3 regions of the Exiguobacterium sp. s130 genome follow, and region 1 is predicted to be linked to each of the others. Evidence: riboswitches for the same ligand, from Rfam matches in the RefSeq annotation. Region 1 holds a riboswitch; each other region holds the start of a gene.

What was found. Region 1 has a riboswitch for lysine ahead of HZS85_RS12770 (aspartate kinase). Riboswitches for the same ligand answer to the same signal wherever they lie in the genome.
Region 2: linked by a shared signal. The riboswitch ahead of HZS85_RS12245 (amino acid permease) and the one ahead of HZS85_RS12770 (aspartate kinase) in region 1 are both predicted to bind lysine.
Region 3: linked by a shared signal. The riboswitch ahead of HZS85_RS14030 (Na+/H+ antiporter NhaC family protein) and the one ahead of HZS85_RS12770 (aspartate kinase) in region 1 are both predicted to bind lysine.

The regions. Positions count from the first base shown of each region.
Region 1 is NZ_JACSNI010000005.1:40,031-48,362, forward strand. It holds gene HZS85_RS12740 (LCP family protein) at 1-286, shown strand, start outside; gene phnF (phosphonate metabolism transcriptional regulator PhnF) at 344-1,078, opposite strand; gene HZS85_RS12750 (alanyl-tRNA editing protein) at 1,207-2,355, shown strand; gene HZS85_RS12755 (GNAT family N-acetyltransferase) at 2,352-2,780, shown strand; gene HZS85_RS12760 (argininosuccinate synthase) at 2,899-4,104, shown strand; gene argH (argininosuccinate lyase) at 4,101-5,471, shown strand; lysine riboswitch at 5,542-5,719, shown strand; gene HZS85_RS12770 (aspartate kinase) at 5,832-7,031, shown strand; gene HZS85_RS12775 (aspartate-semialdehyde dehydrogenase) at 7,045-8,037, shown strand; gene dapA (4-hydroxy-tetrahydrodipicolinate synthase) at 8,055-8,332, shown strand, end outside.
Region 2 is NZ_JACSNI010000004.1:232,179-240,510, forward strand. It holds gene HZS85_RS12225 (DUF2252 domain-containing protein) at 1-64, opposite strand, end outside; gene msrA (peptide-methionine (S)-S-oxide reductase MsrA) at 132-1,079, opposite strand; gene HZS85_RS12235 (hypothetical protein) at 1,149-1,331, opposite strand; gene HZS85_RS12240 (solute:sodium symporter family transporter) at 1,392-3,152, opposite strand; gene HZS85_RS12245 (amino acid permease) at 3,702-5,183, opposite strand; lysine riboswitch at 5,315-5,503, opposite strand; gene HZS85_RS12250 (MarR family winged helix-turn-helix transcriptional regulator) at 5,669-6,124, shown strand; gene HZS85_RS12255 (diguanylate cyclase) at 6,261-7,352, shown strand; gene HZS85_RS12260 (TetR/AcrR family transcriptional regulator) at 7,394-7,999, opposite strand; gene HZS85_RS12265 (HlyD family secretion protein) at 8,192-8,332, shown strand, end outside.
Region 3 is NZ_JACSNI010000006.1:76,209-84,540, forward strand. It holds gene HZS85_RS14020 (hypothetical protein) at 1-627, shown strand, start outside; gene htpG (molecular chaperone HtpG) at 711-2,573, shown strand; gene HZS85_RS14030 (Na+/H+ antiporter NhaC family protein) at 2,639-4,222, opposite strand; lysine riboswitch at 4,333-4,511, opposite strand; gene HZS85_RS14035 (hypothetical protein) at 4,604-5,341, opposite strand; gene HZS85_RS14040 (heme oxygenase) at 5,466-5,786, opposite strand; gene HZS85_RS14045 (class I SAM-dependent methyltransferase) at 5,876-6,535, shown strand; gene HZS85_RS14050 (ABC transporter ATP-binding protein) at 6,548-7,429, shown strand; gene HZS85_RS14055 (ABC transporter permease subunit) at 7,426-8,232, shown strand.

The DNA.
Region 1 (8,332 bases):
CGGTGATAACGTCGAAACAAACTTAGGACCGAATGATTACACACGCTTAGCAGATTTCACGGCAGCACTACGTAATACGACGGAGTATCAGCTCGCTGGAGAAGGCTATATCGGCGTCAGTGGAAAATGGGAATACCATCTCGATCCGAATCAACTCGAACAAGTGAAAGGCAACTTGGCGAAGGCGATGCAAGGTCAAGAAGTCAAGCCAATCACAGACGAGACGGACGCTGCACAAGATACAACAGAACAAGCACCAGAGACAGAAACGGTCCCTGCGCAGTAATTTGTATACGAAAAACCCCTCGAGTCACCGTCTCAGCACGGCGATTCGAGGGGTTTTTCAGCGTTGGCGTTCCATTTCGACGGTGAAGGTATAGCGGTCTCCACGGTAAGCGGAGATAACGTATTCAAACGGTTGTTCCGTCGCAAGATACGTCAGTTGCTCGACGGATAGGACGGGCGAAGCGGTCGACAAACCAAGGTGACCCGCTTCCTCCTTCGTCGCGAGACGTGATTCAAATGTCTGACTCGCACGTCCGAGGTTCAATCCGCTCGCTTCAGCGAATGCATAGAGCGATGCGGTCGCGACGTCTTGATCAAGTCCGGGTAGGAGTTGTTCCGGGATGTAGACGGTCTCAAGAGCAAGCGCTTGCTCATCAGCAATACGTAAGCGTTTCAGTTCATATACCGATGCCCCTTCGCGAATCCGGAGCTTATTCGCGATCGTCATCGAGGCGTCGATGATTTGATAGGAGAGGAGCGCACTCGTCGGTTCTAAGCCTAAGTGCTCCATCTCTTCCGAGAAACTCGTCAATCCAGAAAGTTGCATGACGATTTTTTTGTTCGCGACGAATGTTCCACGTCCTTTTTGACGAATCAAGTAACCGGCGTTGACCAAGTTTGAAATGGCTTGGCGGACCGTCATTCGGCTGATTTGATGCGCTTCCGCAAATTCGCGCTCGGACGGAATCAAATCGCCAGGTTGAAGAACACCGCTTTCGATTTGTTGTTTTAAGGCAGCTTCGATTTGATAGTAGATGGGGAGTGGTGAATTTTTATTGATATGCTGAATCACGGCATTTCGTCCCTTCGCGATCGGTAGTCTTTCGTCTAGTGTACTAGGAAAAAGGCAAGCCGACAAACGATTCTGGATGAAATATGGCATAATACAGAGTGAAACTGACAGAGAAAGGTGGTCGAGGCATGCGCCCCGAACAAATAGAATCCGATGTCCGAACCTTTCAGACATCCCTTCGTGCGACAAAACAAGTAGACGGCTATTGGGTTGCTTTAGAGAAAAGTTACTTTTACCCGGAGAGCGGTGGACAGCCAGCGGATCGTGGAACATTGAACAACCACCCTGTCCTTGACGTTCAAATCGAAGACGGTGTCGTCTGGCATCAACTGGCGACGCCGCTCACAGGTGACGTCACCGGGATCGTGGATGACGCAGTCCGAATCGATCATGCGGCGCAGCATACGGCACAACACGTCATCTCTGCGATCCTACAAGATGAATCAAATATCAAGACACTCAGTTTTCGGACAGGGAGTGAGGTCTCGACGCTTGATATCGAGACACCTGAATGGACAGCTGTTCAACAAGAGCAGTTGGATCGACGATTACGACAGGTGATTGAACAAAGATTGCCGATCACGGCGACTGAATATGACGAGGCGGAAGCGCTACGCTTACCATTACGAAAAACACCGCAAGTCGAAGGACGGATTCGTGTCGTTCAAATCGGCACACTCGACTACAGTGCTTGTGGTGGAACGCATCTCGATTCGACGGCACAGCTCGAGTTAATTCTTTTTACTGGAGTCGAACGAATTCGTGGGAACATTCGTCTTTCTTATGTCGCAAAAGAACGGGCACATCAACTTCTACAGGCAGAACGTCATGCCTTGCGGGAAGCAGCGCAAGCTTTATCAGTTAAACCAGTTCAAATTCCAGAAGCAATTCAAGCGGTACAGGACGATCAGAAGCGCTTAACGAAACAGGTCGAACAAGCTCAAGGGCAACTCGCCGCTCTTACACTCGCTCACGCTTTGGAACAACAAGAAGGGCTTCTTATGTTTGAACATCTGGAGGAAGAGATCAAGGTTTCCGAACAACTCGCGAAAGCGATTCAAGAAGCGGGACGCATTGGTGTCGTCTGGAATGCGACGGTGAACAAGTTACTGATGAGCAGTCCAGGTGAACCGCATCTCGGGAAGTTTGCCAAAGCGCATGTCCAAGCATTCAATGGACGAGGTGGAGGAAGTGCAGTTCAGGCACAAGCACAATTTACGAATCGGGATGATGCGATGGCATATGTCGATCGACTACGGGAGGAATATCAGTTATGACAGTCATTCAAGTACGTACAGCAGAACAACAACAAGCCGTTCGGATGATCCGGGAGCGTGTCTTTGTCGAGGAACAAGGCGTACCACGTCATCTTGAATACGATACACATGATGAAACAGCGATTCATCTGCTTGTCCTCGATGAACAGAGTCGACCGGTTGCGACGGGTCGCACACGTCCATATGACGACCAACGGATGAAGGTGGAACGTGTGGCGACGCTGTCGACAGCCCGAGGAAAAGGATACGGTGGTGAGTTGATGCAGGCGATGGAACGTATTGCGCGACGTGAAGGAAAACAACTGCTGATACTCGGTGCACAAGTCCAAGCCATCCCGTTTTATCAAGGTCTTGGGTACACGATCGTCTCCGATGAATTCGACGATGCGGGCATTCCACACCGGACGATGGAGAAGAAAATGTAAGTTATTTTGAAAGAAATCCTGCAAAAAGGGTTTCTTTTTTTTGTTTTCTATGTATATATATAATTCATAGTGAATTTTTATACAGAAAAATGAATTAAAAACCAGGAGGGAATTATACATGTCAAAGCAAAAATTAATCTTAGCGTACTCTGGGGGACTCGATACATCGGTAGCCATCAAATGGTTGAGCAAGGACTATGATGTCATTGCCTTATGCATGGATGTCGGAGAAGGAAAAGATTTATCCGTCATCAAGGAAAAAGCACTCCTCGTCGGTGCGATTGAATCAATCGTTCTCGATGTCAAAGAAGAATTCGCACAAGACTTTGTCTTGCCAGCCCTTCAATATGGCGCTCATTACGAAAATGCCTATCCGTTGATCTCAGCGCTTTCGCGTCCGTTGATTGCAGAAAAACTCGTCGAAGTCGCGCATGAATATGGTGCAACGGCGGTCGCACATGGATGTACCGGAAAAGGGAATGACCAGGTCCGGTTCGAAGTTTCGGTCGCGGCACTTGATCCGTCACTCGAAGTCATCGCACCGGTTCGGGAATGGAAATGGTCACGGGAAGAAGAAATTGCCTACGCGAAAGAAAACAATGTGCCGATCCCGATCAACCTCGATAGCCCATACTCGATCGACATGAACCTTTGGGGACGGAGTAATGAATGTGGCGTCCTAGAAAATCCATGGACAGAACCACCACAAGACGCATACGCGTTGACGGTAGCACCAGAAGACGCTCCGGATCAGGCAGAAGAAGTCATTATCGGCTTTGAAGCAGGTGTTCCAGTTTCCATTAATGGGACGACGTATCCATTAGCGAAACTGATTACGGAACTGAATATCATCGCTGGAGCACATGGGGTCGGACGGATCGACCACGTCGAGAACCGTCTCATCGGTATCAAATCGCGGGAAGTCTATGAGTGCCCAGGCGCAACTGTTTTACTCAAAGCTCACGCTGCACTCGAGACGATTACATTGACGAAGGACGTCGCGCATTTCAAACCATTACTCAGCAAACAATATGCAGAAACAATCTACAACGGTCTCTTCCATGCGCCATTGACAAAAGGATTGAAAGCTTTCTTGACGGCGACACAACAGGACGTCACAGGAGAAGTTCGCGTTAAACTGTTCAAAGGAAATGCAACTGTCACAGGTCGTCAGTCGGCTGTCTCGCTTTATGATGAGAAACTTGCGACGTACACGAAAGAAGATGCATTCGATCATGAAGCAGCAAAAGGCTTCATCAAATTACACGGTCTTGCCGTTTCAACGCATGCGAGTGTACATCGTCAGGCGGGTGTAACGAAATGACCAAACTCTGGGGTGGACGTTTTACGGAAAGTGCTTCCACTCAAGCGGAAGCCTTCGGAGCATCAATCACGTTCGATCAAAAATTAGCAAGCGTTGATTTGAAAGGCAGTCTCGCACATGCACAGATGTTATTTGAACAAGGGATTCTCGCTCAAGATGAGTGGACACAAATCCAGCAAGGATTAAAGCAACTCGAAGCGACGTTAAAGGACCATTCCTACACATTAGCGGACGAAGACATTCATATGAATCTTGAGCGTTTGTTGACGGAACAGATCGGTCCAGTTGCAGGGAAACTGCATACGGCACGGAGCCGAAACGATCAAGTCGCAACCGATTTACATCTATGGATGGAGCAGCATGTCGAAGCGTTGACGACGGCATTGCGCGAGCTCCAATCGGTCATCACGGAACAAGCTGAGCAACATATCGAGACGGTTATGCCGGGGTATACGCATTTGCAACGGGCACAACCAATCTCGCTTGCGCATCACTTGCTCGCTTATTTCTGGATGTTCGAACGCGATGTCGAACGATTGACGGACAATCAAAAACGGATCCGAAAATCACCACTCGGAGCGGGGGCGCTCGCGGGGACCACGTTCCCGATCGACCGTTTCCGTTCTGCCGAGTTGCTCGGTTTTGAGTCGGTTTATCCAAACAGTCTTGATGCTGTCTCGGACCGTGATTTCGTCATCGAATACCTCGGGATCGCCTCGACCGTCATGATGCATCTCTCGCGTTTTTGTGAGGAAATCATCATCTGGGCGTCGCAAGAATTCAGCTTCATCGAGTTATCCGATGCCTTCTCGACAGGCTCAAGCATGATGCCACAAAAGAAAAACCCTGATTTTGCTGAATTGATTCGTGGAAAAACGGGGCGCGTCTACGGCAACCTGATGGGCTTCTTGACGACGATGAAGGCATTACCACTCGCTTACAATAAAGACATGCAAGAGGATAAGGAAGGAGTCTTCGATACAGCAGATACCGTTCTCAAGTCCGTTCAAATCTTCACCGGAATGATTGAATCCGCGACGTTTAAGACCGAAGCGCTCAAGAAGGCGACAATGCAAGACTTCTCGAATGCAACGGAACTCGCCGACTACCTTGTGACGAAAGGCATACCATTCCGGGAAGCACACGAAATCGTCGGGAAAGCCGTCCTCTACTGTGTGCAAAACGGTTGTTTCCTGAAGGACTTGAGTCTCGAAACGTATCAAACGTTCCATCCAGACATCACAGAAGACGTCTATCCGCTCCTCGATCCGGTTCAAGCAGTAGCACGCCGGACTAGCTACGGGGGGACAGGGTTTGCTGCCGTGTCGGAGCAACTCGAACTCGCGAAACAGCATCTTGCGAATTGACGAATTTTGAAGAAAAACAGTCAAATGACTGGATTTAACAAAAGATGTCTGCTATAACTGTAACTAACAACCGACAGATAGAGGCGCGGATGACATGAGTAGCATCATTCTTGAAGGCAAGCATGCTGAATGATGTGAAAGGGGAAGTCCGCCGAAGTGAACGAGAAGATGCTTCTTCTCATTTGCTGGTACAACGGTTAAGATCCGTTGTACTGCCGAAACCGATGTTTCGGAGCGCTATCTTACGTAAAAGAACGAATGACTTTGTCTTCGTTTGTCCGATCGTGATAACGACGGGCCGTAGGAACGCTCCTACCGGCCCGTCGTTTTTTTCTGTATCGGGACAAAGGAGATAGGATTGTGACAACTGTACTTAAATTTGGTGGAAGCTCGGTTGCGACTGTCGAACAGATTCAGTCTATTGCGAATTATTTGAAGAGTCGCGCAGCCGAAGGTGAAAAACTCGTCGTCGTCGTTTCGGCGATGGGCAAGATGACAGATTCTTTGATCGCTCAGGCGCAAGCCATCACGGATCGCCCTGAGCGGCGAGAACTCGATCGTCTGCTTGCCATCGGAGAAGAACAGACGATTTCATTACTCAGCATCGCTCTCAACTCACTTGGCGTCAAAGCGTTATCGCAAACGGGCGCGCAAGCAGGGATCAGCACGATGGGTGTGCATACGAAAAGTAAGATCAAACAGATTGATGGAGATCTATTACGACAAAAACTCGAAACGTACGATGTCGTCATCGTCGCCGGATTCCAAGGTGTCAACGAACTCGGTGACGTGACGACGCTCGGACGGGGTGGATCGGATACAACGGCTGTTGCCCTTGCGGCAGTCCTTGATAAACGGTGTGAAATCTACACGGATGTCGACGGTGTCTATACGGCTGATCCACGAATCCATGCCACTGCTCAACCGATTCCGCACATCTCATATGATGAGATGATGGAGATGAGCGCCCTCGGGTCGAAGGTCATGGAAATGCGGAGTGTCGAACTAGGAAAAAAATACGGCGTACACATCTTCGTCGGGAAAACACTTGAATCGAAAAGGGGAACATGGATCATGGAAGCGACGGAAACAATGGAACAAAAAGCGGTCACGAGTGTCAGTGTGACGAAGAACGTCTTGACGGTATCAATCAAACACGTACCGCAAACGAACGCAGCAGTAGCCGATATCTTCGAACTCTTATCGAACCGCCACGTCAACATCGACATGATCAGTCAAACGACGTTTGACAGTGACATCTTCCTATCGTTCTCCTGTCCACTCGATGAGGAAGAGTTCCTCGATGAAGCATTGAAAGACATCATGGATCGCTTCACGACAGTCAAGGTCGACCGCCACGATCAGCACGCGAAGTTATCTGTCGTCGGAATCGGGATGCGGGATGCAACAGGTGTTGCCTCAAAGTTGTTCGCGATCTTCCGAGCGGAGAATATCCCGTTCTATCAAGTCACGACATCAGAAATTAGCATCTCGTACACGATTGCACAAGCAGACATTGAACGGACGGTTGCAGCGATTGCAAACGCGTTCGAGTTATAAGGAGGAAAACAGCATGTATCATGTAGCCGTCATCGGAGCAACCGGCGCCGTCGGTCAAAAAATGTTACAAGTACTCGCAGAACTGGACTTCCCGGTCAGCCGCCTGTCCGCTTACGCTTCTGCTCGTTCAGCAGGGAACACGGTGCAGTTCAAGGGAGAAGATATTACGATCCAAGCGCTGACGCCAAACATCACGGAAGACGGGATCGATGTCGCGTTGTTCGCAGCAGGCGGAACGATCAGTGAGCAATATGCCCCATTACTAGCTGAAAACGGAACACTCGTCGTTGATAATTCAAGTGCCTTCCGGATGCAGGAGACGATTCCACTCGTCGTGCCAGAAGTCAATCCGCAAGCGATTCAAGCGACAGACCGCTTGATCGCAAATCCGAACTGTTCGACGATTCAATCCGTCGTCGCTTTAGCACCGCTCCAGTCACTCGGATTCGAACGGATCAACTATACGACGTATCAGGCCGTATCCGGTTCCGGTCAAAAAGGAATCGAGGATCTGGCACGCGGGGCACGCGGAGAAGAGCCCGTCAATTATCCGCATCCGATTCACGATAACATCTTGCCGCATATCGATGTGTTCCTTGAGAACGGTTATACGAAAGAAGAGCAGAAGATGATTGATGAAACGCGGAAAATCTTCAATCTTCCAGCATTGCCTGTCAGTGCGACATGTGTCCGGGTTCCAGTCACGAACTCTCACTCGGTTGCAATCAACGTCACGTTTACACAACCGACGACGGTTGCAGCGATCCGTGAAGCACTGGAAGGCGCACCGGGCGTCGTCCTCATCGATGATGTCGCGAATACGCGTTATCCGATGCCACTTGACGCAAGCGGGACGGACGACGTCTACGTCGGTAGGATTCGACAAGATGATAGTCTCGCGAACACGTTCCATCTCTGGTGTGTAGCCGACAACATTCGAAAAGGTGCCGCGTCAAACGCCGTACAAGTCGCACGCCAAGCAATCGAACAGTCGATTCATTCATAAAAAAGGAGGAGTTCTTCATGTTCAAAGGAGCAGGTACAGCGCTCGTCACACCATTTAATGAAGCAGGCGAGTTGGATCTACATGTATTCGAACGCTTGATCGAGCAACAACTCGCAGCGGGGATTCAGGCACTTGTCGTCGGAGGAACGACAGGAGAAGGTTCGACACTGACAAACACGGAATTCGAACAACTATTGACGACTGCCGTTCAAGTCACGGCAGGACGAGTACCCATCATTGCCGGAACGGGTTCGAACAATACGGCAGCAACAATCGAGAAGACGTTACTCGCAGA
Region 2 (8,332 bases), on a different contig from region 1:
CGTAGAAATCAAGTACCTTTGCAATCGTCATTTGTCGAATCTCTTCATACACGGACTGAAACATCTGATCCTCTCCCTTCCATTTGAAAAAAGAGCAGTCAAAACGAAATCGTTTGACTGCTCCCTACATGTTACTCGAAATGTTTTTTATATTCCCCGTATCCTGCCGAATCAAGCTCTTCTACCGGAATAAATCGTAACGCTGCTGAGTTGATACAATAGCGTAGACCACCAAGCTCTGTCGGACCATCATCGAAAATGTGACCAAGATGACTATCTGCATTCGCAGAGCGCACTTCCGTCCGCGTCATCCCATGACTCGTGTCGAGTTCGACTTCCATCTTGTCTTCTGAGATCGGTTTAGCGAAGCTCGGCCAACCACAGTTTGACTGGAATTTATCTTTTGATGTGAAGAGTGGTGTACCATCGACGATATCGACATAAAGACCTGGACGTTCCTCATCCCAGTATTCGTTACGAAAAGCAGGTTCCGTCCCGTTCTCTTGTGTGACTTTATACTGAATCGGTGTCAGGCGCTCTTTTAATTCTTTTTCCTTACCGTGATCCTTCCACGCTTCCTTGATGAATTTCGCGCGACCGGAGCCGACACTATACATCTGATAACGGAACGGATTCTTTTTATAATAATCTTGGTGATATTCTTCAGCTGGCCAAAACGGCTTTTCTGGACGAATCTCTACCGCGACTGGTCGCGAGAAGCGTCCTGATGCGTCAAGCGCAGCTTTCGAACGTTCAGCTGCTTCACGCTGTGTTTCATCGACATAAAAGATAGCCGGTTGGTACGATTCGCCACGGTCATTGAATTGACCTCCGCCATCTGTCGGATCGATTTGACGCCAGAAGATATCGAGTAATTCTTCGTACGTAATGACGGACGGATCGTACGTGACTTCAACCGCCTCCAAGTGACCTGTCGTTTCCGAACAGACCTCTTTATAAGTTGGGTTCTCTGTATGACCACCGGTATATCCTGAAATGACCTGCTCTACCCCATCATATTTATGGAATGGCTTGACCATGCACCAGAAACAACCACCTGCAAATATTGCTTTTGCCATCTATCTTCCCCTCCTCTGTATGTCTCTATTTTACCGCGTTCAGAGAATGGACTCGACTTTCCTGCTCATTCAATCCTCTGGGTTCGTTTTTAGGCGACGCATGACGAAGTAGATCGCCGCAAAGACAAGAAGCAGTCCTCCAAGCGAATACCAGATGTTATTCAAGCGATAGATCATTTGATATAAGGCAAGCGTCACAAGCAATAATGCGATCGGTAAGAAGGCACGCTTAAAGTGGTACCAGTAATTCACAAAGATCGCCTCCTGTTTTTCTTTCATCTTACCCGATATGTCATGCCTTCTGCGAGAGGATTATTCAGCTTGACGGTACTCTTCTTCGAGATAGATCCGGTACTTCGTTTCCCAAGCATTTAGCGACACACGCCATAATACAATCGTTGCGATGGCAAGTCCTAACGTAACCGGCCAGAACCACATCGACACGATACCTGCTGTCGAAGCCAGTCCGATCTTTGAGAACAAAACGTACGTCCAAATGATGGATGTACATAATAGGATCGAGACTGGAATCGCGAACTTCCATGGAATGAGCTCGACAGACTGTCGTCGATTGACCTTTTTTGACTGGACTGCTGGGTAACGATACCCCATGAATACCATGAATAACACTTCTATCACGAGTAAAATACCGTACCCATGAATATAGCTAATGCCATGATCCCAGCCGAACAGTTGTTTAAAACCGAAGACGAATAAGTAATACGCGAACACGTGAAAGACGATGACGATTTTCGCTGCAATCGCCGGAATTCGTTTCATGAAAATCCCCATTAATACGATGACGAGAATCGGAATGTTAAAAAATCCTGTAAATTGCCGGATTAAACTCCATAAGCCGTCTGGCGCGTACATCAAGAATGGTGCGATGACGAAAGAAATCAAGGCAACGATCGTTCCGAACCATTTACTGACACGAATCAAATGTTCATCACTCGCCTCTTTCGCAAACACCGGCTGATAGATATCGAGGACGAAAAGTGTCGCAATACTATTTAGCAACGAGTTAAATGAACTGAAGACGGCCCCGAGTAAGACAGCCAAGAAAAATCCCATCAGCGAGACCGGCAGTAACTCCGTGATGAGTCGAGGATAGGATAAATCACCGCTCGTCAGTGTATTTCCATACAAATGATAAGCAATGATTCCAGGAATCAGCATGAAGACTGGAACTAACAACTTCAAAAATCCTGTCATTAAGACTCCTTTTTGACCTTCTTTTAAATCCTTTGCGCCGAGCACACGCTGAATGACATATTGATTTAGTGACCAATAGAATAAATTCGCGAATAAGATTCCCGTAAATATCGAGAAGAACGGAACGGCATCGGTTGAGCTTCCGATTGCGTTCAGCTTCTCCGGTTGTACAGTCGCAATCGTCTTCATCCCTTGAAGGAGATTCCCGTCACCAAGCGCAATAAAGCCAAGCACCGGAACTAGGAATCCAACGAAGACGAGTCCGATCCCATTCAGCGTATCGGAGACAGCCACCGCACGGAGTCCTCCAAAAATCGCATAAATTGCTCCAATGATCCCGACGACCCATACAACTAACCAAAGGGATTGCGTATAACTGAGACCAAATAATTCCGGAACATCGAACAGCTGCAAGACAGCAATCCCACCTGAATAAAGCATCGAAGGAATCGTGACGCACATATATCCAAGCAAAAAGAGTAAGACTGTCATCCGGCGCACCGTCTCATCATACCGGTGACTTAAGTATTCTGGTAATGTCGAGATGCCAAGCCCGAGAAACTTCGGAAGCAGATAGATAGCCATGATGATCGCAGCAAATCCCGCCGTGACTTCCCACGCCATACTCGACATATTTCCCATGAAGGATTGTCCGTTTAATCCAATCAACTGTTCTGCCGACAAATTCGTCAGCAGTAGCGAACCGGCAATGAACACACCGCTTAATCCTCGCCCTGCTAAGAAGTATTCATCGACGCCTTGTGTTTTCCCACGCGTCAATCGGTAGGATATGTAGGCAACGAGCAACATGAAAAACGCTGCAGAACCTAATGTGAAAAATAATTCAGATGTAGTCATGCGTCTCCCCCTATTCTTTATTTATATTTTCCTTTTATGAATATGTATTCATTGATTCCTTTTTTATACTTTTTCAAAACTATATTTTAGAAAACGTTTTTATTTAAAGGAATAAAAAACCACCTTCATTTATAGAAGGTGGTTCCGATTGCAGAAAAATGGGCTGACTCAAAAATGACTCGTCTTCACGCCCTTTCCTCAGGCGAGACACAAGCCAGTTTTCCCGCTCTATTCGAGCAGGAAAACGGGTCTTGTTTGTCTCTGACAGCGCAAAATTGCGCTTTTTCCTGTAGGAGTGGCGTGTAACGTGTCATTCTTCTTTATACCCGGAAAGAGAATCAGAGAAGCGTTTTGTTCACTCGACATCGCTTCCTAGGGAAAAACAAGCAAGAGCGACCCTGCAGCGAAGCGAAGCGGCGCGATGCTTGTCCCAGGAAAACGATTCGAAACGAACAAAAAAGCGCAATCTTTTTCATCAGACTCATCAGAGAAAAATTGCACTTTGTCTTCAATCTCAATCACCTTCATTTGTAGAAGGTGGTTCACACATTATGATTGACGCGGATGTTCTGGGAAGTCCATCTCTTCGTAACGAACAATCGACGTCCGGTTTTTGAATTTGTGTCCTAACCAGAAGGCAAGGAACAACGGAATTCCGACATATGTCGCGGCAATCCCGACCCAATCAATTTGATCAGCAAGGAATGCTGCATAGTTTTGACCAACGATGACAAGGAAACAAAGACCGAATGCAAACAGCGGACCGAACGGGAACGCTGGTGCAACGTAAGGTAAATCTTTCAACGAATGACCTTGTGCAAGGAATCCTTTACGGAAACGATAGTGACTGATCGCAATTCCGAGCCACGCGATGAATCCTGTCATACCTGAAGCATTGAGTAACCACAGATAGACTTGTCCACCAAACATCGATGTTAAGAAACAGAGTGCACCGATTGCTCCTGTTGCAAGCAAAGCGTTACGCGGTACCCCATTTTTCGACACTTTTGCAAAGAACTTTGGTGCATCTCCTTGACGAGCAAGTGTATACAGCATCCGTGTGGAAGCATACATACCTGAGTTACCGGCAGATAGAACAGATGTCAAGATGACGGCGTTCATGAGTGCTGCCGAGAACGCAAGACCTGCTTTTTCAAAGACGAGCGTAAACGGACTAACGGCAATGTCCGTGATGTCATTGGAAACCAAGTTCGGGCTCGTATACGGAATGAGCATCCCGATGACGAAAATCGCAAGGATGTAGAAGAGTAAAATGCGCCAGAAGACTTGTTTGACTGCTTTTGGAACGTTTTTTTTCGGATTTTCCGATTCACCTGCGGCAATCCCGACTAGCTCCGTTCCTTGGAAACTGAATCCAGCAACGAGGATGATTCCGATGACGGCAGGAATACCACCGACGAACGGCGCATCCCCGAGAGCAAAGTTTTTAAAGCCAACTGGTGGCTCCGATGTAAAGACACCGAAAATCATCGCAACACCGACGACTAAGAAGACGATGACAGTGACGACTTTAATCATGGCGAACCAATACTCCGCTTCCCCAAAACCTTTAACGGAGAAGTAGTTCAAGCCGATCATGAGTAAAAGGAATAAGGCACTGAAGTAAAATCCAGGAACGTCCGGGAACCAATACGTCATAACGATTTGTGCTGCAACGAGCTCAACTGCGATCGTGACCGCCCAGTTGTACCAGTAGTTCCAGCCGAGGGCAAAGCCGAATGAGGGATCGACGAATTTTGTCCCGTATGTCGAGAAGGATCCGGCGACAGGCATATACGCCGCCATTTCGCCAAGACTTGTCATTAGGAAGTAGACCATCAGACCAACGATTGCATACGATATAAGTGCACCACCTGGTCCTGCTGCTGCAACGGAAGCACCGGACGCGATGAAAAGTCCTGTTCCGATTGCCCCACCGATGGCAATCATCGACATGTGACGGGCTTGTAATCCACGTTTTAATCCTTCGGCTGTCGAATCTGTTGTTTGTTTCACATCTAGTTTGTTCATTTCGTTCGCTTCTCTCTGTTTAGATTTTTTGAGAGGACACTTTTTGAATGAAAAAACAAAAAGCGCCCTCATCTTCCAGATGGAAGATGAGAACGCAACATAATAAAATGAATGCGCCTCATTCTACCGTCGTGAAAGATAGCTCTCCACAAGTGAGTGATACCCGACTTGTGACAGTATTAGACCTATTCGACCTAATCCCAATCGATCATCTTCAAAGCGATGATTGATTTCGGCAATTCTTCCTTTCAGGTCACTTCATTTGTCGCTTGACGACATCCGTAACCGTACTCTTAAGAACTGCAACCTCCATCCCACTGGTTGAGTGAGAACTGAATTAAATTAGTTATTACTACGCCATATTACACAAACCGCCACGAAATTGTCAATTGCCTTTTTTGAATCTGGGGTAGTAGATGGTAAAAATCCGATATGTTTAGTACACTAAATGATAGAAGTCCACTGAGAGAAAGGATGCTGCTTGCATGCTACAGGAACGTGATTTGCTGACTTACCGACTCGAGGAACAAATGCGTGTCATTCTTCGTACCCTGCGACGTGAACTTAATCGACTATTTGAAGGAACAGCAACCCGAAGCGAATTTTTCATCTTACGGAGTCTTTCAGAAAACGGTCCCCAGCGTCCGACACTTCTTGCGGAACAATTTGAGCTGGCGACGAGTCAAGTCACTGCTTTAACGGATAAGCTCTATAAACAAGGATATGTCACACGGACGCGTTCGACGGAAGATCGTCGCTCGATTGTCCTTGCTTTGACGGATGACGGAGAGCGTGCTTTTCGGGAACTCGAGGTCGTCCGAATAAACTATTTACAAGATCGCTTCGGAACTTTAACAGAAGAAGAACTGGAAACGATGATTCGCGTCTTCGATAAGATTTTACTGACGATGGATGAGGATACGCTCACTTCGTCTTCATAAAAAACGGTAGATTTTCTACCGTTTTTTATGTTTTATCTAAACATTTACCTCTGTCTAACCGTTACCTAGATGAGTATACTGGAGTATATATATGGAAATCTGTTAGCTGGGGAGTTGGGAGGATTTGTTGTCCATCATGAATCAATTCATCATTAACTTTTGTCTACTGTTCACGACGATTACTCTCTTATTCTTACCATTTCGGAATCGACCACGTATTTCGCTGAATTCCAGCTGGAGTACACGCCTCATATTGGGAAGTGTCTGTGGTCTGATTGCAGTTTTGTTGATATTCAATGGCATTCAGATCGATGTCGCCCGTGTGGATTTACGAATCATCCCAGTCGCGATCGCTATGCTATTCGGTGGTTTCCCGAGCGCCATCGTCGCCGGTATAATGATCATCGGGACACGTTACTTTTTGACACCCGTCGATCAAATGGAGGGTTTTTATCTGTCCACACTGATTATCGTCTTAATCATTACGACGATCGGAATCGTACGTCGATTCGTTCATGTCTCGACACGCCATTTTCAATTATTGGTGTCAATTGGTGTTCTCTATTCGTTACCTGCCATCTATATCCTGACAAACAGTTGGTCGACATTCTTTAAAATTTCAATCGCTTATATCTTCTTTAATCTATTAGCTGGCTTTGTTGCTTTTCGACTGCTGACGGAATTACGCCGTCACTTCGAAAACATTCAGTATCAACAAAAACTAGCGATGACGGATGCTTTGACCGGACTTGCCAATCGGCGCCGTCTCGATGATTCACTGTCACTTGTCGGTTCAACGGATCAAGGGTATTCACTTGTCTTGATTGATATCGACTTCTTCAAGCACGTCAATGATACATATGGTCATGACGCCGGAGATGATGTCCTACGTCAACTCGGCATGACACTCGCTTCCTTAACACGACCGGATGACCTCGTCGGACGGTACGGTGGTGAAGAGTTTTTGATCATTTTACCAAGCACTACAGCTAAAGAAGCTCAAAAAATCGCAGAGTTGGCTCGGATGACGGTCGCACGCAACCTGTTCCCGACGGCAGACGTACCTGATCTGCAAATCACGATTTCGCTTGGGATTGCACATTCTAGTGGTTCCCATACGTCTTTAGAAGTATTACAACAAGCAGATAAAGCGTTGTATTACTCAAAAGAAAGCGGACGAAACCGAAGTACGATTTATACGAAGGAACTTGCCTTCCGACAAGCTTGAATACGAGACACTTCCTATCAGGAGTGTCTTTTTCTATGACCTTATTCCGTTTCTTTCGGAAAACCGATGCTTTCAACCGTTCCAAAGACGATCATCCGGCTCAATTGCTCCGCCATATATGCGGATGAATATGGCCGACCGTTTCGTAACCAGGAAATCAATAATCCTAACTGTCCACCAATGACATAGTTCAGTAACAAATCCCGATCGACGAAAGTCGCATCCTCTGCGACTTGGGATCGAAAGACGAGGCGATAATTTTCTTTCAATGTATCAAGAAAACGAGAGATGAACGTTTTGATCGGTCCTTGAACGAGCATCGTCTGATAGAATAATTCATTTTCTTCAATGTGAATGAACAAACGAGCAAAATAATGACTCACCTGCTCGACTGTCGGAAATACGGTGCCTGTACCTGTAATCCGAATCGCTTGTTCGAGCGCCATCATCTGTTCCTCAACGATTTGGTCAAGCAAATCATATTTATCTGTGTAGTGCGCATAAAAGGTCGAGCGGTTCACACCCGCCCCATCCGTCAGCATCTTGACGGTGATGCTCGAAAAGCTGTTTGTCTTCAGTAAACGAAACAATTCCATCGTAATACGGTCACGTGACCGTTTTGGTCGTGGATCACGGCTCTCTTTCATGTGCATTTCACTCCTTTTCCATCATCTTTTTAAAAATGAATCCGTTATCATTTATTTTTCCAACATTTTGTCGGAAATTGTTGGTTGTTTGTTATCTAACTATCCATATAATTAACTATATTAATTACTCCTCCCCCCAGAGGAGTACTTTTTTTGAATCGATTGTACACAAGAAAGGATGCTAACACACTCATGAGTATGAAAAAATTACTAATCATTAATGTCGTTACACTCATCGTTTTGATCGGTGGTGGGGTCGTCGGATACTACTATTACGATCAAGCAACAAGCTATGTCAAAACAGACAATGCGAAAATCGATGGCAAAATGATA
Region 3 (8,332 bases), on a different contig from region 1:
ATTCGTCCGAAGTCGATGTCATGGGAGGATTATCTCCAGGAGGAGACGCTGACAGATTCAATCCGGCGCTTCAATGATTATTTCAAACAACCGAACATTTACCGGATATGGTTCGGTCGACCTGGTGGCGGTAAGCTTGAAGGATTCTTGAACGGACTCGGTGCGTCGTTTTACGAGGAGGCGCTTGATCCAGTCGTTCATCTGGATTTTTTCCCGTTTCCGACGCACCACTACATGGGAGCGATCAAAGAACGCGGGGTGTTAGAAGATAGTCCGTTCGGTCAGACATTTTTGTTACGCCTGCTTGAACTGTTTTCGATAAAAGGAATCATTCTGCTCGGGAAGGAGCACACGAAACGATTTGCAAAGCTTGAACCAGCAATCGATTGGCATATGTATCAACCAACAGATTATCCGGACGCGATTTTTCAAATCGGCTTTTCGTCACAATTTCAGGTCCCCGTCGTCGGTCTCCACTTCAAACCAAGTGAGCAATTCATCGGTCTCGGTAATCGAAAAGATGAAAACGGCGTCAGCCATGGCACCTACGGGTCAGCAGAGCACTTACGTCAAATCGGAAAAATCGTCCGTGAAAAAGTCGTAAAAAATAGCGGGAAAGAAGATTGACAGATATTTAGAACTCCCTAATAATAGGAGATGAATTAGCACTCTATATGAATGAGTGCTAAAAAAGGGGAGGCAGAATGAGCATGGAAACGAAACAATTTAAGGCGGAATCAAAACGATTGCTGGAGATGATGATTCATTCCATCTATACGCATAAGGAGATTTTCCTGCGCGAATTGATCTCGAATGCAAGTGACGCCATGGATAAGATGTACTACAAAGCATTGACGGACGAGACGATTTCGTTCGAAAAGGAACACTACAAAATTACGATCGAACCAAATAAAGAAGCGCGTCAACTCATCATTCGTGATACGGGAATCGGAATGACGAAGGAAGAACTAGAAGAGAATCTCGGTACGATCGCAAAAAGTGGATCGCTTGCCTTTAAGGCAGAGAATGAAGCACAAGATGGTCATGATATCATCGGTCAATTCGGTGTCGGATTCTATTCCGCCTTCATGGTCGCAGACGTCGTCACTGTCGTTACGAAACCGTTCGGTAGTACGATTGCTTATAAATGGGAATCGCGTGGTGTCGAAGGCTATACGATCGAGGAAGTCGACAAGGACACGGTTGGAACGGAGATTACGCTTCATATTAAGACGAATGAAGACGAAGAATCGTATGATGAATACCTCGAGACGTATCGTCTGCGCAACATCATCAAGAAATACTCGGATTTCATCCGTTATCCGATCGAGATGAAGGAACTCGAACGTCAGCCGATCGAGGGCAGTGACGAGACGGAAGAGGTCGAGGTCGTCAAGACGATCAACAGCATGGTGCCGATCTGGCGGAAGAACAAACGAGAATTGACAGACGAAGACTATGCGAACTTCTACCAAGAGAAGCGGTATGGTTTTGACAAACCGGCAAAACACATTCATATCAGCGTCGATGGCGCCGTTCGTTATCAATCGATCTTATTCATTCCGGAACAGGCACCGTACGATTATTATTCGAAAGAATTTGAAAAAGGACTCGAGCTTTATGCGAATGGTGTCTTGATCATGGAAAAATGCAGTGATTTGTTGCCGGATCACTTCAGTTTCGTCAAAGGGATGGTCGACTCGGAGGACTTATCGCTTAACATCTCGCGTGAGTTGTTGCAACACGATCGTCAATTGAAACTGATCGCGAAAAATATCCAAAGTAAAATTAAAACACAACTCGAAGCACTTTTACGCGAAGATCGCGCGAAGTACGAAACGTTCTATCAAGCGTTCGGACGTCAGCTGAAGTTTGGTATGTACAATGATTACGGCATGCATAAAGAACAGGTACAGGACCTGATCCTCTTCTACTCAGCGAAGGAGAAGAAGTTGATCACGCTCGCAGAATACGTCGCAGCGATGCCGGAAGACCAAGCGCATATCTACTACGCCGCTGGTGAGAGTACGAATCGTCTGGATAAATTACCACAATCCGAGCTCGTCCGTGATAAAGGTTACGATATCTTGTACTTCACGGAAGAGATCGATGAGTTCGCGATCCAGATGCTCGTGACGTACAACGAGAAGACGTTCAAGTCGGTCACGAGTAGCGATTTAGGGATCGAAGCAGAAGAAGCGGAGACGACGGATGCACAAGCGGAGATGTTCCAAGCAATGCAGGAAGTGCTAAGTGGACAAGTCAAGGAAGTCAAAGCATCAACGCGTCTAAAATCGCATCCCGTCTGTTTTGCGACGGACGGCGCCGTCTCGATCGAGATGGAGAAAATCTTGAAGGCGATGCCGAATAACGAAGGGGTAGAAGCGGTCAAGATTCTTGAATTGAATCCGTCACACGCGGTGTTCGAGTCTCTCGAAACAGCGTATCAAAACGATCGTTCGAAATTCGAGCGCTATACCAAACTAATGTATCAACAAGCATTACTTGTCGAAGGACTTCCACTCGAGGATCCAGTAGCGTTCGCGAATGATGTGTGTTTATTGATGGTGTGAAACGAATAGATATAAAAAAGGCATTGGATGCGCGCATCCAATGCCTTTTTTCGTAAAGAATTACATTAATCCGTCTGTAAATCCGAAGCGGTTTCTCCTTTTTTCGAGAGAACGTTCAAGACGACGACGAAGAGTACGAATGTGACAAGAGCTCCGATGAAACCGAAGACCGAAGACTCCGTGAAACCGATGACTAAATAACCGACTGCCGCAGTGACGGCACCGACTAGCGCATACGGTAACTGTGTCGTGACATGATCGATATGATGGGATCCAGCCCCTGTCGAACTGAGGATCGTCGTATCGGAAATCGGTGAACAATGGTCACCGAAGACAGATCCAGCAAGAACAGCAGCAAGCGTCGGTAACAAGAGTGAGGCATCGACAGCCATGACGAGATCCGCACCGATGGGCAACACGATCCCGAATGTGCCCCAACTTGTTCCTGTCGAGAATGCCATCAAGCCGGCAATCAAGAATAACAAGAACGGCAAGTACGAAGCAGAAATCGAGTTGCTGATGAAGCTTGCGAGATAATCGCCTGTTTTCATATCACCAATAACAGCGATGATCGTCCAAGCGAATAACAGAATCACGACTGCTGGCCACATGGAACGCATACCAGCAACGATGCTTGCACGGTAATCGCGGCCCGGAATTTTCCGTCCGATCAGCATCAGGAAAGCAACGATTAAACTGATGACGACACCTGCGACGAGTGACCGTGTGACGTCTGTTGCCTCAAATGCTCCAATTAAAGTAAACGGGCGATTGTCGGTTGCAAGTGCCTGAGCACCTGTTCCGAGTAACGCACTGATCGTAGCAATGACGAGAACGACGATTGGAACGACGAGATCCCGTACTTTTCCGTTCGTATGTTCGTTGACCTCTTTTGCCATCCCCATCGGTGTTCCTTTTGACGCATCAAAAAGTTCACCTTTCGCGGCACGGTGTTCATGTTGTTTCATCGGTCCGACAGAGACGCCAGAGTAAGCGATGTAAAGTGTTAAAAGTAACGCGAAAATCGCATAGAAGTTCATTGGAACGATCATCATGAAGGCACTAAACGCTGAGTAATCCGTAATCGAGTGCGTCGTTAAGATACCGGCGATGATGGAGATGATGAATGCACCCCAACTCGAAAGCGGACTGATGACACAAACAGGTGCAGCCGTTGAGTCAATCAGATAGGCAAGCTTTGCTCGTGAGACACCGCGGCGATCCGTTAACGGACGACTAACGTTGCCGACAGCGAGACTGTTGAAGTAATCATCGATGAAAATCAAGATACCGAGTCCGAAGGCGACTAAGCGTGCACCACGCGCCGTTTTGACATGCGTAGCAGCCCATTCACCGAAGGCGCGAGCACCACCTGATGTCTGAATGAGCGTGGAAAGGACGCCGAGCAATAACAAGAAGACAAGCAATAAGACGTTCCACTCGTTCAAGGCACCGTCTGCCCAAAAGAGACTGAAGATGTTCTTGCCGAGATAGGTTACCGTATCGATCGGGTTAAAACGGTGGAGTAACAGGGCACCGACGAGAATGCCGACACCTAACGAAAGAACGACCTTTCGCGTAAAGATGGCTAATAAGATAGCTAGTAAAGCAGGTACAAGGGCAATGATGGAATCTGAATAGTTGACCATGAAAAATATCCTCCTCTTTAAAAATGGCTTAAAGATGAGACCCCGCGGCACAAAAAAAGCAAGGGCACCGGCAACAAAGCCGACACCCTCGCTGGATGCGTCTTTCTTAGCCGAATTGGAGCGCTCCATACAACTGTTATGTATGGCAATCGATCGGGTGTTTCCCGAATCGACCAACGACGATATGCTCGACACATACTGTCATTTCGGCGATGTCACCTTTCCTGTAGTCGTCTTCGTTGTCATCCTCGGACCAAGTACTGATTGAAATCGCGCCTCTACCTCATCGATAGAATAGTCATATTCTGTTCTTATGGACACTTTATCATGTATTTCAGAAGCGATTCAACCATATATTCTGATAATTTAAGATAAAGTTGTTTATTCAGCAAAATGTTGAATGAGCTGTTTCATCAAATAGGCTTGGTTTTCCTCGAATTGTTTTTTTCGATGACCGTTCGCGCCAGATGGGTGGGGGAATCCGGAAAGAAGCTGATGCTGTTCGATTCGTCCATCATGAATCAATCCACGGACTTGCGTCTCGACGACCCGACCGAGTGGAATTAATAACGCTGTTTTTTGTAACTGATTGATCTCAGCGACGAAGTGTTCTTCCGCGTAGTGCCTCAATAAAGGGCTACGATTGATCTTCGGTTGATGACCCGAGTAATTTTTTTCGCGATAAAAGACGGGTTGCTTTAACAGTGACGTCGGATGTAACAATTCCTGGTGTTGATGAAATAAGCTAGCCGTCGTCTCGATTCCGAGCAATGCTGGAAGTTCAAGTGTATCGAGCATCTGGACGAGGTTACGTCGCATCGTTCCGGCAAAGCTTGCTGTATATTTGACGAGGCGTGCCGTCTCTTCTAATGAAACACCATGGTGAAGGGCATCTGTCGCTTCTTCGAAAGCGATCCGCATCTGTTCAAAACCTGGTGTGATCCCGATGATGACGACTTTTGCTTCAGTATTGACGTATTCGCCAATCGGAGAGTAATAGACGGTCAGCTCGTTCTCCTGTTGCAATAAAAAATCGTCCGTCCATAATTCATCACGTCGTAACGTACGATCGTCAGGTAAGCTACGAATGGCTTGTTCAAATATAGTTAATGAATTCATGAAGGACCCTCTCTCTCTGTAATGGCACTATGATAACAAATAATACCATTTGTGACAATTCGACCCTTTCACTATTTGTATATAGGTATATAAAAAAGGACTCGATACGAGTCCTTTTCGTGCATTATGCGCGTTCTTTGACCGAAGCGACTTCATATGTCAGAATCTCGCTTCCGAGCATTGGCGATTCTCCTGCCTCACTACTCGCAGGTCGACTATGTGACGCTTTGAAATCGTCACTCTCCCGCCATGCTTGAAAACTCTTCATGTCTTCCCAGTACATGTTGACGTTCATTTCATCGTGTTCTTCGATATTTTGCGTCAATAAGACCTCAACACGGATGAATCCGTCCATCGTATCAAGTCCACTTGGACGCGTAAAACGAGGAGCGAGAGCTGCAGCCATCCCTTTTTTGACTTTAATCCGGTTCGTAACGACGATCATCATAAAATCCCCTTTCAAAAAACGAGTAACGTACTTCTTCAGTATAGTACGATGAAGGCAAGAATGCCGGAAAGAAGGAACAAAAGACGATGAATGAACAGGAATATGATCAACGATTACGAATTGAGACCATTGAGATGCAACACCTTTATGGTGTATTTAGTCACTACAATCGCTATGAACCAACGCCTTATGCGGCACTCGGCGAATTATGCGAAACCTATCCGTTTCAAAAACAGGACACGGTCATTGATTTCGGGTGTGGGAAAGGGCGTTTAAACTTTTACTTACACGACCGATTCGACTGTTCCGTCATCGGAATCGAGATGAATGGACAATTTTACGAGGACGCACTTCGGAATATGGCGAAATACCAAAGTCGAAGGAAGCGGCGTTCCGGAAGTTTGCGATTCGAACAGACGTATGCCGAGCAGTATACCATTCCGGATGAGGCGAATAAGTTTTATTTCTTTAATCCATTCTCTTCACAAATTTTCATGAAAGTGATCGATCACATTTTAAGTTCGGTCGAACGTTCCCCGCGTTCGGTTGATCTCATCTTGTATTACCCGACCGATGAATACCGGGAGTACCTGGAGCGCCATACCGTATTCGAGCAAATCGATGAGATTCGATTACGAGACCTCTATGAAAAAAATCATGACGAGCGGTTCGTCATCTATCGCTTTGATCCGAACAAACTGCTTCAAAACGGGTATGAATACAGTGAGGAAAGAAATAAAAAATAGGGAGGTCGGATGATGATCCGTTTGGAGCATGTGACGAAGGAATTTGCGCCGGGGCGTGGAATATTCGATGTCAGTTTTACAGTTGATCCAGGTATGATATTCGGTTTCATCGGACCAAACGGATCTGGAAAATCAACGACACTCCGACATTTGATGGGACTAATGGTTGCGGACGATGGAAGGGCGACGATCGGTGGTTTTGATTGCTGGAAGCAAAGTAAAGAGGTGAAGCAGTTGGTCGGTTATTTGCCGGGGGAGATTAGTTTACCTGGAGACATGACGGGAGCAGACATGCTGGATTTGATGCAACGACTACACGGTAGCAATCCGGCACGGCGACAACTGTTGTTGAAACGATTTCCTTTTGAGACGAAGACGAAAATCCGCAAGATGTCAAAAGGGATGAAACAAAAACTGGCACTTGTCGGTTGCTTCATGAAAGATGCACCGGTCTATCTACTTGATGAGCCAACCAGTGGACTTGATCCTTTGATGCAAGAGCGTTTTTTAGAGTGGATCGAACAGGAGAAGCATGCTGGAAAAGCGATTCTGATGAGTTCACACCACTTTCCGGAGATGGAAAAATCGTGCGATCGAGCGGCTTTAATCAAAGCAGGGCGCATCATCGTCGAATCGGATATTCATGAGTTGGTTCGATCGAGTCGAAAGACGTATACGATCGTCTTCCGAACGGAGGTGGAAGCAGCACAGTTCGCGATGCAAGTCGGTGTTGAACCGAAGCGGCTGGAAGTCAGTTTTCAAACGGATGAGACGCTGAGCTTGAATCAGGCGATCGCTTATTTAACCCAGTACGATGTACGGCTGATTCGTCCGTCAGCAGATGATTTAGAACAGGTCTTCTTGCATTATTATGGAGAGGAGGAATCGTCGTGATATTGTTGATCCGCTCTTTATTCAAGCAGGTCAGAAAGCCCGTGCTTGCTTATGCGATTGGAACGAGTCTCTACTTATTGATGCTTGCGTTGCTTTATCCATCGATGATGAAGACTGGTTTACTAGAAACAAAACTAGAAGCGTTACCTCCAGAAGTCTTAAAAGCATTTCAATACGATAAGGTGACGGGATTCGATAATGTACTGGATCTGCTCGGAGGGAACTATTATGGATTGATCTTTCAAGTCATTGCGAGTCTATTCTTGCTCTCATTAGCAGCGCGCCTCGTTGCGCGACCGATCGACAACGGAGAGCTGATCGTCTATCTCGCAGCCCCGATCACCCGGAATGCGTATACGTTTGCTGTCGCGATCGTCATGGGTATCGCAAGTATGGTTCTCGTAGGACTGAATGGACTTGTCTTGATGGTATCCGACTGGTGGATGACAGATATTTCGATCAATGACGTCATCTTATGGCGGATTCAGCTCAATGCGCTATTGTTACTCTTGGCGATCGGCGCCTTTACGTTATTCGTTGCGACGTTATTTGACGAAGAACGTCGTGCTTTTTCGCTTGCCGGTAGTGTACTCGTCCTATCGATCGTCTTGACGATTCTGTCGGAACTAAGTGACAAGACGGAGTGGCTCCGTTATCTATCCGTCTTCTCCTTATTCAATACGACACAATTACTAGAAGGAACGAATCATTTTCTTCTTCATTCCATTCTTTTACTCGTCCTCTGTCTCGTGTTCTTGACCGGAGCAGTCGTTCAATTCGGACGTCGGAGTCTGTCGATTTGATCGAAAGTGGCGCAAAAACTTTACAGAAAGTGAACATTTAGGATTTGAACGTTGCGTCACGCGCTGATTTTTACTAAGATAAAGGAATGTTGTAGTTCTG